2 regions of the Bradyrhizobium sp. ISRA464 genome follow, and region 1 is predicted to be linked to the other one. Evidence: riboswitches for the same ligand, from Rfam matches in the RefSeq annotation. Region 1 holds a riboswitch; the other holds the start of a gene.
What was found. Region 1 has a riboswitch for cobalamin ahead of MTX19_RS37530 (TonB-dependent siderophore receptor). Riboswitches for the same ligand answer to the same signal wherever they lie in the genome.
Positions count from the first base shown of each region.

Region 2: it holds a riboswitch for cobalamin, as region 1 does, so the genes downstream of both, metE (5-methyltetrahydropteroyltriglutamate--homocysteine S-methyltransferase) here and MTX19_RS37530 (TonB-dependent siderophore receptor) in region 1, are expected to answer to the same signal.

Region 1 covers NZ_CP094526.1:8,098,073-8,105,342, forward strand. The annotation lists gene MTX19_RS37520 (hypothetical protein) at 95-286, shown strand; gene MTX19_RS37525 (PepSY domain-containing protein) at 565-2,046, opposite strand; gene MTX19_RS37530 (TonB-dependent siderophore receptor) at 2,049-4,316, opposite strand; cobalamin riboswitch at 4,420-4,618, opposite strand; gene bluB (5,6-dimethylbenzimidazole synthase) at 4,729-5,361, opposite strand; gene cobU (bifunctional adenosylcobinamide kinase/adenosylcobinamide-phosphate guanylyltransferase) at 5,489-5,992, opposite strand; gene cbiB (adenosylcobinamide-phosphate synthase CbiB) at 6,120-7,061, shown strand; gene cobD (threonine-phosphate decarboxylase CobD) at 7,073-7,270, shown strand, end outside.
Region 2 covers NZ_CP094526.1:6,934,684-6,941,953, forward strand. The annotation lists gene MTX19_RS32195 (GDP-L-fucose synthase) at 1-590, shown strand, start outside; gene metE (5-methyltetrahydropteroyltriglutamate--homocysteine S-methyltransferase) at 1,131-3,464, opposite strand; cobalamin riboswitch at 3,566-3,766, opposite strand; gene MTX19_RS32205 (MFS transporter) at 4,475-5,587, opposite strand; gene MTX19_RS32210 (nodulate formation efficiency C protein) at 5,957-6,802, opposite strand.

The DNA of each region.
Region 1 (7,270 bases):
GCGATCATCAGCCGCCGCTATTTCTGGCCGCCTGTCCTGCAACTCATCAGCGGGGCTGCGTCTCGATATAGGCTTGGTGTGCCGGAGTGGGATTATGAATGCAAAACACGAGCGGAGTTTTGAAGAGGCCGCGGACCTTGTCCTGCATGCAGAAGCAGCGAACCGCTATTTGAATGAGCTCTGCGCGGCTTGTGCAGATGGCGACAAGTCCGCGGCGCGAAGGTATTTGCGCGAAGCGATCAGCGAGCTTGATATTGCACGAGCCCTTCTACGCACCGGGCTCTAATGACTCTCCGCAACGCCTTCGGAACTTCTCTGCGCGTCGGATGACGGCCGAGCTCTGCGAGGTCCGCCCGATGGGGCCGGCAACTTATTCGTTGACGAGACTGCCGCCGCACAAGGGAAGCTCGGAGAGGGAACCTGTTCGCGACCGAAAATCGCGCTAGAGCATGATCCGGAAAAGTGTGTAGTGGTTTTCCGAAAAGATCATGCTTAAACGAGAAGCTAAAGCGCGATGACGATTCAACGCAATCTCATCGCGCTTTAGGTGTCGCGCTGCATGCCTTACGGCCGGTCTCGATCGCCTGCGGGCGCCAGACGCCGTCGCAGCCGTCGGCAGCCGATCACAATGCCGCTGGTCGACACGATCGTGCCGATCAGCGAGAGCAGCCAGACCACGATGTCGCGCGATGGGGCGCAGCGCAGCAGCAGCGGAAAATCGAGGCTGTGCAGCGCGTTGAAGAGCCAGCGATAGGTGCGGCGTCCATCATCGCTGCGATCGAGGATCTCGGCGGTGACGGGAGAAATGTGCAGCCAAGTGTGGACGGGATCGGCGAAGCCGATCCGCAAGACGGGAAACTCGCGCTCATGGTGGAGCGTGTACCAGTAGGCGTCTGATACATCGATCCGACGCGAGAACGCCATCGTCGCGTCGGAGATTGCGCGGCGCGCGGCTTCGATGATCTGATCGTGCGATAATGTTGTCGGCGCGGCCGTCGTCGGCTCCGCAAGACTCCGACGGCCATTGTTATCATCGAGCACCATCAACGGCCGCCCACCGACCCAGACGAATTTCGCCTCCACGGCCGCCGTCGAGGGTGTCGATTGGAAGCTGGTGGCGATATCGGGCGCGTCGTGCCCGCTATATCTGGCGGCGATATCCCTGGTGATGCCGCGGCGGGAGAACGCCTCCCCGGGATTGAGCGACAGCCAACCGCTGAACATCCAGGTGAACACGAAGATGCCGCCGATCAGGCCGGCGATGTGATGCCAGGCCATCCAGCCGCGATACGGCGAGACGGTGCGGCGCGCGTAACGGCGCGTCAGCCGCAGCCGGAGAATGCCGATCCAGAAGCCGGTGACCGCCACGACGAGGCATATGCCTGAGATCCACAGCACGACCTGCCGCCACAGCGGACCGTCCTTGCGCAGGACAGTCGGATAGATCCAGTGCGGGATCGAGCCGAGCCAGTTCCAGACGCGCTCCTGCCGCGTCGTGTCGAGCGCGATCTCGCCGGTGCGGGACGAGACGTAAAGCTCAGTGCCGTCACGATCGCCGAGCGCGATCAGATAGAGCGGCCGCAAGGGATCGAACCGCGCCGTGACGGACCATTGATCGCGCGTCACGGTGTCGAGCAAATGCGGCTGCGCCGCATGAGGGTGATGGCCGGCAATCGCAAGGGCTTGGTCCGCCGTGATCCCGTCAATGACGCTGCCGTCGATTGCTGAAATGGTGATGGGGTGCTGCCCCCACCCGGTCACCCGATAGATCGGCATGTCAGACATCATCGAGAGGCGCAGGTCGCGCGGATAATGCTCCATACCCGCGATCGCCATGGCGCGATCCGGTGCGATCTGCACCTTGTTCCAGGCAATAATGGGAAGCGCGGCGAGGCGCTCCCGATCGGTTAGGCGCGGAAAGGCCACGTACATCATCACAAGGCCGGAGATGAACCACATCGCGAACAGCAGGCATGTCGCGATGCCGATCCAGCGATGGATGACATAGAGCCATCGCCGTCCGCGCCGGATCAACGCGCTGCGCATGCTCAGAACTTCACGTTGACGGACAGTTCCGCGGTGCGCGGCATGCCCAGGAGCCACTGCCCTGTACCGTTCGAGGTCACCGCGTAAACCTTGTCGAACAGATTGTAGACACGGAACGCGACTGTGGTGCGGTCATCCGGCCTCCACCTGATACCACCGTTGACCACGTTGTAGCCCGGCCGCAACTGGGTGTTGGCAAGATCGGAGTACATCTGACCGACGAATTGCACGCCGCCATAGACCGACCAGTTGGGCGCGAAGTCCCAGGTCAGCCAGATGTTGGAGACCTGCTGCGGCACGTTGACCGGAACATTGCCGTCATAGCTCACGATCCTCCCGCCGACCACCTGACTGTTGTTGTCGTATCTGGCGCGCAGCAGCGCTAGGTTGGCGTCGAGGCGCCAGCCGTCGTTCAGCGCAAGGCCGATCGATCCCTCGATCCCGCGGGATGATTGCTGGCCGATCTGCAGCGCCAGCCCGGTGGGATTGCTTGGATCGGGAATCGTCAGGCCGGTCTTGACGATTTCATAGGCCGCCAACGTCCACTCGCCGCGGCCGCCCCAAAACGACTGCTTTACCCCGATCTCGGTCTGCTTGCCGACGGCGAGCTGGAAGGTCTTTTGCGTGGTCGGCAGCGAGATGAGATTGGTGACGGGATCGACGCCGACCGCATATTGACCATAGAACGCGAGGTTCTTGATCGGCTCATACACGAGGCCGGCGCGCCAGCTGGTGCCCGACAGCGAAACGTCGAAGCTGTTCGATGGCACCTTGTCATCGGTGCGATCGACTTCGGGACGATCATACCGGACGCCAGTGACGAGTGACAATTGATCGGTCAGCGAGAGCCGGTCCTCGGCGAACAGCGCGTATTGATTGACGATCGCGTTGAAGCCCGGCGCGGTCGCCGTCGTCGTCGCGAAGAACGATCCGGGATCGAAGACATAAGGATTCACCGACGACGCGCCGCCATAGGGCGAGTTGTTGGTGTGGGTGAAGTCGATCCGGTTGACGTCGAACCCGGCAATGAATTGGTTCGCAAGGCCGAAGATGTGCCCGCTGAGGGTCGCATCCATCCGGTTGCCGAGTTGCTTCTGGTCGTGGAAGATTTCGATATAGCTGGAGCGATCGATCAGCTGCGTCTTCGGATTCCAGGCGTAGTTTTCGACGTCGCGCCAGTGCCGCTCGCTGGTCAGATAGTAGAGCGTGTTGTTGATCTTTACGCCGTCGGCAACGTCCCATTCGGTCTTGAACTGGCTCCAGCTGTCCTGATAGCGAATGGTGCTGTCTGATGCGTTGTAGTTCTTGAAGCGCAGCGCATCCTGGATTGTGCCGTTGATCAGCGGCGTGCCGAAATAGCGCGACGGGCTGCGGTCGCCATAGTTCTCGGAGAGCGTGAAGGCGAGATTGTCGGACGCCTGCACCCGCACCGCGGCGGAGACCACCGCATTCGAGGTCGTGTCGCGATCGACCCAGCCGTCCGACATGTTGCCGGTGGCATTCACGCGGTACGACACATTGGGGTTGATCGAACCGCCGCTGTCGACCGCGAGCCGTCGCGTCATGTTGCTGTCGAGCGAGACCTCGGCTTCGTTGTAGGGCGTCGCGAGCGGCTTTTTCGGGATCACGTTGATGACGCCGCCGATCGCGCCTTCGCCGTACAGCACCGAGGCCGGACCGCGCAGCACCTCGATGCGTTGCGTCGACCAGGTGTCGTATGGGAACGTCAGGGTTCCGGAGCCGATATAGAAGCGCGTGCCGTCATACAACGTCATCACCGAATTGCTGCCGGCGAAGCCGCGAGTACTGAACGACAGGCCGCCATTGCCGGGAGCGGGCGTTGCGATGAAGCCGGCCGCGTTCTGGGTGACGGCATCGATCACATTATGCTGACCGCGTTCGGCGATGGTCTCCGACGAGATGACCTCGACGCTGGCCGGCGTTTGCAGCGGTGTCAGGTTGAGGCGGCTGCCGGTTCCTTCCGGCTTGGTGGCATTGAGCGTCGGCGATGCCGATGCGGACGACGCGGCTGGTTGCGATGTCCCGTGCGCTCCCGGATTTGCTGCCGGCCTCGGCCGGGACCGCGCGGCGGCGGTGCTCTTTCGCGAAGAACGTTTCGGCTTTGCGGCGGCGGGAGGCGAGACCTGGATCGGATCCAGCCTGGTTGATGGAGCGGTCTGCGCCCAGCCTTCGGCCGGCAGCAGCAGCGATGACAATGAGCAAACGAGGCCAAGGCGCCATCCGAGCGCGATGGAGGAAAATGCGGACATGAAGGGACTCGCGGTTAACGTGGCACGTCACCGCGAACGCGGACACCGCATGCCGAAAGGCAATGCGCCGATCCCCACCAGGACGCCCCGCCCGATGTGCTCGCGTGTGACCACGACTGACGGCAGGTCTCCTGGCTCACGGGTTATCGCCTGTCGACGCCTTCCCGGGCAGCTTGGCCCAGTGGCACATTGACGAAAGGCTCGCCGTTTACAGTTGCGGGGACAGCTACGGCCTTGGGCTCACACCCGCACCGCATTCCCTTTTGATCTCCCGAAGGAGAACCGTCGCGATCAACATAGTTTTATTTGGAAACAACTGTCAACAATTCGGCCGCGACCGCTCTAACTCAGAGTACTCCTGTAGTGGAGTAGGCCTTCGCAACGAAACGCCAAAGCGCGGCGACGCGGACCGTCAGCGTCGAACTGTGAACTCACCCGAGCTTCGTCGCGATTCCCATTTCGCCTGCTCGAGCTCCGGCCGGTCGCACTCTGTCTCGGGGTAACCGATACAGAGATAGCCGATGAACTTCCAGGACACCGGCACGTCGAGAATGTCGTGGATGCGGACCGGATTGAGGATCGACACCCAGCCCAGTCCAATGCCTTCCGCACGCGCGGCAAGCCACATCGAGCAGATGGCGGCGACGACGGAATATTCGGTCGTTTCTGGCATCGTCGCGCGTCCGAGGCCCGAACCAATGCTGCTCGTCTTTTCCGCGAACACGGCCAGATGGCCCGGAGCCTCTTCCAGGCCCGACAGCTTGAGCGCCGCATACTTTGCTGCGCGCTCGCCCGAATAGGACTGCAACGCCTCTGCATTGCAGGCCTTGAAGTCATCGAGCACCGCGCTGCGCCTCGCCTTGTCCTCGACGATGACGAACCGCCACGGCTGGCTGAGGCCGACCGACGGCGAAAGGCAGGCCGTCTCGATCAGCCGCTCCAGGGTGCCGTGCGGCAGCGGATCTCTCCGAAAGCGCCGCACGTCGCGGCGCCACACGAACAATTCGTGCAGTTGCCGGCGAAACGTATCGTCGAATGAGATCATCAGGATCGTCGTCCGGTCTTGAGGAGAGCAGCTGGCAGCAGGATTGTGATCCTGCCAAGCCGCGCGAACGCGCCAAGCATATCACCGATCGGGCACGCCGGGCTTTTGCGAAGCGCGATGCGATGCCTCATTTGAGCTTCATCGGCAAGCCTGCCACGACAAATTCCACTTCGTCTGCCACGCCAGCAATGGTCTGATTCATGAGGCCGGCAGCATCGCGAAAGGCCCGCGCGAGCGCATTGTCGGGCACGATGCCGAGGCCGACCTCGTTGGTCACCATGACGACAGGGCTGTGCTGGCGCGGCAGCGCGGCAGCAAGGCGATCAATCTCACGTGACCAGTCGCGCTCCGCATGAAGAAGGTTTGAGAGCCACAGCGTGAGGCAATCGACAAGCCTGGCGCCGCCACCGTCGGTCTCGACCAGTGCCTCGACGAGGTCGAGCGGCACCTCCCGTTCGATCCAGTCGTTGCCTCGCCGCGCGCGGTGGCTGGCGATGCGCTCAACCATCTCCGCATCGAGGGCTTCTGCCGTGGCAATATAAACGGGCTGCCCGGAAAACGAGCGCGCGCGGAGCTCGGCGCGCCGGCTTTTTCCCGATCGAGCTCCGCCCGTTATCAGAATGACGGCCATCATGATCTCCTGTCGGGCCAGCACTAATCACCAAACGCGGTGAAAGACAAAGCCGAAATCGGTCGCGCAGGGCTTGCGCTCACGCGGGGTCTTGCGCATCAGGAGAGGTCGAGGCGGGAGATGGTGCGTGAGCTTTGCGGGAGCGATGGCGGTGGCCATGGTTGTGGATGCTCTGATCGGCTGGCCGGCGTGGCTGTTCGCGCGTGTCGGCCATCCCGTGACCTGGCTTGGCCGGCTGATCAGCGCCGTCGATACCGGCTGGAACCGGACATCTGCTCCGCCCGCGCTGCGTCGCGCGGCAGGTATCGCGGCCGCAACTCTGGTGATCGCGGTGGCAGCGGGACTCGCTTGGGCGATTCAGATCGTGCTCCCCGCAGGCTGGACCCGCATCGTCCTGGTCGGACTTCTGGCATGGCCGCTGGTTGCCTTGCGTTCGCTCCACGACCACGTCGCTGCGGTCGCAGACCTGCTGGCGGCCGGCGATATCGCCGGTGCGCGCATGGCGGTATCGCGCATCGTCGGGCGCGATCCCGCAACGCTTGATGATGCCGGCATTGCGCGCGCGACGATCGAGAGCCTGGCCGAGAATGCGTCCGACGGAATCGTCGCGCCGGTGTTTTGGGGCGCGCTGTTCGGGCTGCCCGGCATTGTCGGTTACAAGGCGATCAACACGCTGGATTCCATGATCGGCCACCGCACCGCGCGGCACGGGGTTTTTGGCTGGGCCGCGGCCCGCATCGACGATCTCGCCAATCTCATCCCGGCGCGCCTCACCGGTCTCCTTTTCGTGCTGCTCGCCCCGCGGCTCTCGCAGGCGTGGTCATGCATGTTGCGAGACGCGAGCCGCCATCGCTCGCCGAACGCCGGCTGGCCGGAAGCCGCCATGGCCGGCGCGCTCGGCGTGCGGCTCAGCGGTCCGCGCATCTACCACGGCAGCACGGCGAACGAGCCCTGGCTGAACAAGGACGCGCGCGATCCCGTCGCCGTCGATATCCGCCGGGGACTGAATCTCTATCGTCGCGCGATGATGCTGTTGGCCGGGGTGCTCGCGATCCTGGCTTTCGTGTGAGGAGCAACTCAATGCCTGAGCATGGTGGAAATCTTGATGTCGCGCAGCGCCGTTTCGGCGGAGGCACGGAAGACTGGATCGACCTGTCGACCGGGATCAACCGGCTGCCCTATCCGTCGGTCGACGTGGAGCCGCCCCTGTGGAGCGCGTTGCCATCGCGAACCGACATCGAATCGCTCCATGACGCGGCACGGCACGCCTACGCCACC
Region 2 (7,270 bases), 1.2 Mb from region 1:
AGCCGCTGCGCGAGGATTCGATGCTGACCGGCCCTCTGGAGCAGACCAACGAGCCTTATGCCATTGCCAAGATCGCCGGCATCAAGATGGCGGAGACCTATCGCAGCCAATACGGCTCCGATTTCATCAGCGTGATGCCGACCAACCTCTACGGTCCCGGCGACAATTATCACCCGGAGTACAGCCACGTCGTCGCGGCGCTGATCCGCCGCTTCCATGAGGCTAAACTGTCGGGGGCGACCAACGTCGTGGTGTGGGGTACCGGCACGCCTCGGCGCGAATTCCTCTATGTCGACGATCTCGCTGACGCCTGCATCCACCTGATGAAGGCCTATTCCTCTCCTGAACTGGTCAATATCGGCACCGGCGAGGATATCAGCATCGCTGAATTCGCCCGCGCAGTCGCGGCTGCCGTCGGCTATCGCGGCGAGATCAGCTTCGACACGTCGCGCCCGGACGGCACGCCGCGCAAGCTGCTCGATGTCAGCCGCCTGGCCAAGCTCGGCTGGCGCGCCACCACCTCGCTCGAGCACGGCATCAGGCTCGCGTATCGAGCGTATCTCGACGACAGTAACGCACGGCGAGAGTAAGCCCACTCGTGCCGGACACGCAGGGATGAAGCAGAGCAATCGAGCGCCGCAATCAGTCGGTTGCGATTCTACTCCCGATCGGGACGCCGATTTGGCAGCCGGACCAGGCTGCAAGCTTTTCGAATTCGAAAGCGCGAACGCTTGACGATTGATTCTGAGCATTCGCGCGAAATCGTGAGACGGGGTTGCCCGATGGCATCATGGCGACGATGCGCCTCACCGAAAGGACAGAGTAGGACGCGCCCACTCTATGCCCGCAGCCTGTCGCTCTCCTTGATGCAGGCTTTCGCCGAAGCTTCAGTACCGCCGCCACGCAATTTGTTGCCCATCCGACCAGGCAAAGCGAAATACCACGGGTCCTGGGGTGTGCCGGCCTTTCGCAGACCGGCGTGTGATCGACTCCGGAACGGTCTTTTCGCCATATCCCGCCGACTAGCGGGATATTCACGCAATTGGACCGCCCGCCTTTCAGCGCAGTGCATTTGTCCGAGTCGACATTCACCATCGACGACGGCGTTCGGGCCGACGATCTTCATGCAATCAGCAGGCTGCTCGTAACTCGCGGGCGGCTGCGACCATATTGACCAAGGCGGGAAGCACCTCCTCCCATCTTCGGGTTTTTAGGCCGCAATCTGGATTGATCCAGAGCTGCGAATCGGACAATCGCTGCCTGGCCAGCGTTATGAGATCTTTCATTTCGTCCTTGCCGGGAACGCGTGGCGAATGGATATCGTAGACACCCGGCCCGATTTCGTTCGGATATTTGTAGTTCTTGAAGGCGTCGAGCAATTCCATCTTCGAGCGCGACGTCTCGATTGAAATGACGTCTGCGTCCATCGCCGCAATCGCATCGATGATATCGTTGAATTCGGAATAGCACATGTGCGTATGAATCTGAGTTTCGTCGGCAGCACCGGACGAACAGATGCGAAAGCTATCCACGGCCCAATCGAGATAACTCCTCCATTGTGATTTGCGTAACGGCAACCCTTCGCGCAACGCGGCCTCGTCTATCTGGATTATTGTCGCTCCCGCCTCCTCAAGGTCGAGCACCTCATCGCGGATCGCAACCGCAAGCTGGCGGCAGGCATCGCTTCGCCGAATATCGTCACGGACAAAAGACCAGTTCAGAATCGTCACCGGTCCAGTCAACATTGCCTTCATTGGCTTGTTGGTCAGCGACTGCGCGTATCGCCACCATTCGACCGTCATCGGCTTCGACCGCGAGACATCCCCAAACAGAATTGGTGGACGGACGTAGCGCGAGCCATACGACTGAACCCAACCGTGCTTGGTGAAGGCGAATCCGGAAAGCTGCTCGCCGAAATACTGCACCATGTCATTGCGCTCGAACTCACCATGCACGAGAACATCGAGCCCGATATTCTCCTGCCATAGCACCGCACGCGCCGTTTCCTCTCTGAGAAACTGCTCGTACTGCGCGTTGCTCAACCCTCCTTTGGCATGGCAAGCGCGGGCATTGCGAACTTCCGCGGTTTGCGGAAACGATCCAATGGTCGTCGTGGGAAATGTCGGCAAGGCAAACCGCGCGCGCTGGGCCTCGGCGCGCTTTGCGAAAGGACTGCAACGGTAGCGCTTGGTTTGGTCGATCGCAGCCATGCGCGCAGCGACGTCCGCATTGTGGATCTTGGGCGATTGCTCGCGTGCAAGTGCCGCGTTTTTTGATGCCGCGAGCACATCGGCCACGCCGGCACGATCGCCAGCAAGCGCCCTTCCTAGGGTCGCTAGTTCCTTAATTTTCTGAACCGAGAAAGCCAGCCAGCTCTTTACATCGGAATCGAGATCGGTTTCGAGCCCCAGGTCGATTGGAACATGGAGCAGCGAACATGAGGGGGCGATCTGGACGCGATCAGTGCCGAGTTTTGCCACGGTGGGCGCCAGCTGATCGACCAGCGCTGAAAGGTTGGAGCGCCAAACGTTGCGCCCATCGACGACCCCCAGTGAGAGAACGAGATCGTTGCGAATCCCAGCGACGATCGCGTTCAGCGGGTCTGCCCCCCTTACCAAGTCGACGTGGAGCCCGGAAACCGGCAAAGCCAAGGCCGTATCGAGATTACCGCCGATGGTCCCAAAGTAGGTCGCCAGCATGATTTTAAGAGCAGGTATCTCCCTAGCAAAATAGGTATAGGTACGAAGCAAGGCTTTGCGGGATATTTCGTCGAGGTCCAAGACCAGACAGGGCTCATCGAGCTGAACCCATTCTGCGCCGCGCGCGACCAGCTCACGAAGAACGTCGACATAGACCGGCAGCAGTCGATCCAACAGCGACAATGGATTGAATGAAGGATCTGCGCTCTTGCCAAGCTTCAGGAAGGTCACTGGGCCAATCAGCACGGGACGCGTCTGGTAACCAAGCCCCTTTGCCTCCTCATATTCCTCAATCGGCTTTCGAGAAGAAAGCCTGAAGATCTGCCCCTTGTGAAATTCAGGGACCATATAGTGGTAATTGGTGTCGAACCACTTCGTCATCTCCTGCGCAGGCGCGCCCTGTGCAGGATTGGAGTGAGGGCAACTCGCATCGAGTTCACCGTTCGGCGCACCGCGCGCCATAGCGAAGTAGGTGTAGAGCGGTACAGGACCTGTGGTGCAATCGTAAACATCCGGAATGGCGCCCACCATCACACTGGTGTCGAGCACATGATCGTAAAGCGAGAAATCATTCGACGGAATGACGGTCGCGCCGAGCGATTTCTGCCGCGCCCAGTTAGCAGTGCGCAGTCCAGCTGCCGCTTCAAGCAGCTGCGCTTCGGTGGACTTCCCGGTCCAGTAGCTTTCGAGCGCGAATTTGAGTTCACGGCGCGGACCGATGCGTGGCGTACCAAGTGTAGCAACGGGAAGTGAAAGGACGGACATAGCTCTAACCCCTGGTTTGGGGCAGAGGTCATGGCGATTGCGTGCAGGAAAAGCCGCCGAAGCGGCAATTGCTTGGCGCACCACCGGGACACCCCGCCCGCGGACGAATATGTTGTCGGGGCAGGTCTCCTGGCTTGCGGGTCATCGCTGCTGTCCGGCCTTCCCGAAACCAAGCGGTTTCAGTGACTTTATTGGACAGCGGCTCGCCGCTTACAGTTGCGGGGGCAGCGCCGGCATTCGACCGGCTTCCCTCTTAGCTCCGGATCAGTGCGCTCCGGAGAACCTCGACGAAAATCAGTTATCCGAACAAGCAGCGTTCCGTCAACCTCTTGGCACGGCATCCTTCTGCGGCTCCGCTCAACAAGTCTGTAGGTGTGGCTCCATCGCGACGATCGCGATCTAAAGCCCCCTTTGCGCGATGAGTGTGCCGGGCAGTGCTCGCTTCGAACTCGGCCCTGGTCTCTGCACGCGCGAGTACATCGGGGTCGCATTTTGCCTGCAGCCGATGGCACGCGACAGATCGGCTTCGACCGAGCTACCAGTCGGTAGCCTTTACTAGCATCTTCGACATGTGAATCTCTCGACAACTTAGCAAGATCCGCCTTGCGGGACCGTCACCCTTGGAAGCTGTGGGTCAAATCAGCTTGCCCATCCCGGGCAAAGTGGTTCGAGCGGCTGGGCCGGTAAGCAGCTCCCGGTAACGTATCTATCCCGTCGGCCGTGTGCGCCGAGACGTGCGAATATGCTCTGGAAGGCATGGAAGATCTTGGCACTATCAATCAATCTCGCTTTTGCCGTGCTGGGCGCCCCCATCGATGTCGAACGGACCAGCACTGCGTTTGCTATGTATTTCAGGCCGCTGGACCAACGGCCATTCTGCGACAGTGCTTCTTGGCCATAACCGTTCTCTTTCGCAGCGTCCTCGCTATGTTGCTACCCCCGAGTGGCGGTGATGGGTGCCAACCGTGCGCAACCGCTTGGCAGAAGGCCTACATGTCCTTCTCCAACAATCAGCGAGGGTTGGCCGTCACAGTCCGGGCCGACAGCGTGACGATGCACATGAGTGCTCCTAGTATCGCGAGAGCAAAAGGCAGCCCAGCCATGTGTGCAACGAGCCCGACGCCAGCTGGACCGACGAGGATACCGGCGTAACCCGCCGTCGTGACGGCTGCGATCGCCAAACCTGCCGGCATCACCTTCTGCTTGCCAGCACGGCGGCATAACACCGGCACGATATTCGATGCACCCAATCCGATAAGCAGCAAACCCGCCATGGCAATCGCAGCCACCGGCGCGGCCAGCAGGGCCACAAAACCGATCATGATCGGCACAGGTCCGAACATCAGTGTGGCGCGGTCTCCGATTCTGATCACGAGGGCATCTCCGGCGAGACGGCCTGCGGTCATCGCGATGGAAAACAACATATAACCGAACCCGCCATGCTCTTGCGCCACAAGACCTCTGTCAATGAGAAATAAGGCGCTCCAGTCGATCATCGCGCCTTCGACAAGGAAGGTGATGGCCGCAAGCACCGCTATCAGCAATACGCTGCGATGAGGCAAGACAAGCAGTGGCTCTGACGGCGTGCGACGTGTCGCAAGCAACCGCGGCCATGCCGACAAAATCGCAACTATCATTAGCGCCGAACAAGCCAGCGTCGAAGCAAACGAGTCAATCCGCAGCGAGAGCAAGGCTGTCAGGGCGCCAGCGCCCGACAATTCGCCGATGCTGAACTGTGCGTGAAAGGTGGACATCAATGGGCGGCCGGCTGCTCGCTCTACTTCGGCCGCTTGAACGTTCATGGCTACATTGATTGAGCCGAGTGAAGCGCCAAAGGCAAGCAGCACCGCCCCGAGTTTCAGAGGTGTACTGGCGATAGCGAGCCATGGCAGGGTCAGCGCAAGGCCAAGTCCACCTACAAGAATAGTGCGCCTGGTGCCGTAGCGCGCCCCCGACAAAGCGGTCAAAGGCATGGCGAAGAGGGACCCCATGCCGAGGCAGAGCAGCAGCAGACCAAGCACGCGATGATCGACCGCAAGGCGCTCCTTGGTGAGCGGCACCAGAGGCGCCCAGGCCGAGAAGCCGAATCCGGAGACAAAAAATATGAGTCGCGTCGCGAGCAGGCCGGCCGGCGGATCGGCAGACGGTTTTACGGGGCACTCCGCAGAGAACGCACGTTACGAGTACGGCGCGCCGGCGTTTGCCGGCGCATGCCTGCACACGGTGGGCAGCCCGACGACGATGTCGTCGCGGAACATGCTTCCGTTACTGCAAGTCCAGTGCCATTGCGAAATTAACGCGACGTTCCTGGTGCAAACTTTCGGATGAGCCTATTTCTCGCGACTGCTTGCTATTGCGGGCTGCGGCACCCTCGGACCCACGACGAGTTTGGAGAAGTGTTGTCGTAAATCTCTCAAACCCAACACGGCACCTCCGGCTCAGATGCAGCATCGCTTCGTCGTAGAGCCCCATTGTAAACTCGACGCATTGTCTCAAGGGGCTGCGCCGCGAAGCTGCCCTCCGCGGTCATTCTGCAAGGTCTTCTTGGCCGGTTCTAGTGCTTCTTGTTCTTCTGGATCTGCATGATCGAACCAAGAGCCTGGGGGATAGGTTGCGATGCGCTTAGCAAAAAACGACTGCGGCTCCCAGGTTTTTCCCTCGGCCTTCTCAAAAATGATGACGCCGCCACGAGTGAAGTACCGAGGTCCTGGAATATTGCAGTTCACCACAATCAGGGCGCGCCATAGGCCGCTCTGTGTGGCCTCTTTTTCATCAACTTTCTGCAGGTAATCCACCTGGATCGGATCGCCGATAGTGCAGCGGCCGTGTCGCAGAAGATCGCCCAACCTGCCCTGAGCAGTCATCACAAAGTTGAAGTTGATGGGGTTATGCAGAAAGTGGAGATTCACCGCCTTTTCGCCGTTTGCGATTTCACTGGAGATCAGAGAGAGTGCGAACGCCTTCCAGCCCAATTCTATCGGCTTGGCATATGGCGAATCGACTTTTAACGCGCCGTCGGGCGCAGCCTGCCAGATAATGGCATATTCGGCGGCTTTATCGTCGCGATGTTTACTCCACGAAAAGAAGGCATATTCGCTCCCATCGTTCGATTGAGCGACTCCCCACCTTCTCGGGACGAAGTGCGCGACCTTCGCGACCTTGGAAATGATTTGCTCGATAGTGTCACCGTCTTGCGATCGCCAGGTTGACTTGACCTTGTCGACAAGGATGCTGTCCTCCGCTCTGACATCGCTGCTCGCGACGACCACGGCACCTGGGCAAATCAACAAGAGGTCGAGACAGAGCCAAAGCATGCACCTTCTGGTCATTTTCGTCATCTTCGTCATCGCGACTGGTCAGCGCCGACGCTTGAGCGGAGCGCTAGATTAGACTCATTTTTTTGCTGCAGCTCTGGTCCCGCCGGGCCAACGCGACCTGTTGAGAGTCTCGAGAGAAGCGAGGTGCTGGCAATCTAGAACAACTGTATGCCAGAAAGCATCCAATGCACCTACCAGGAATGGTTGGGTGCGCTCACTCGAATCCTTCAGTACAGTCCAACCGTGAAGCGGTCGTGGGAAAGATACTGAAGAATACTAACGTCGTTACAGATTGTTGAAGGTGATTGATTTGCAAGCACTCGGCGCGCTGATCGGAATGCTTCCACTTGCAGCGTGGTCGATGTGATGATCAGGCAATATCCGTCGGCCGAAATTCGCGGGCACGGAGTCCAACTTGGTCTGACCGCCCGAACAAGGTCGTACGCGTGGGACTCATATTCCGTTTGTTCGCTCGGGCGGCAGATTTAG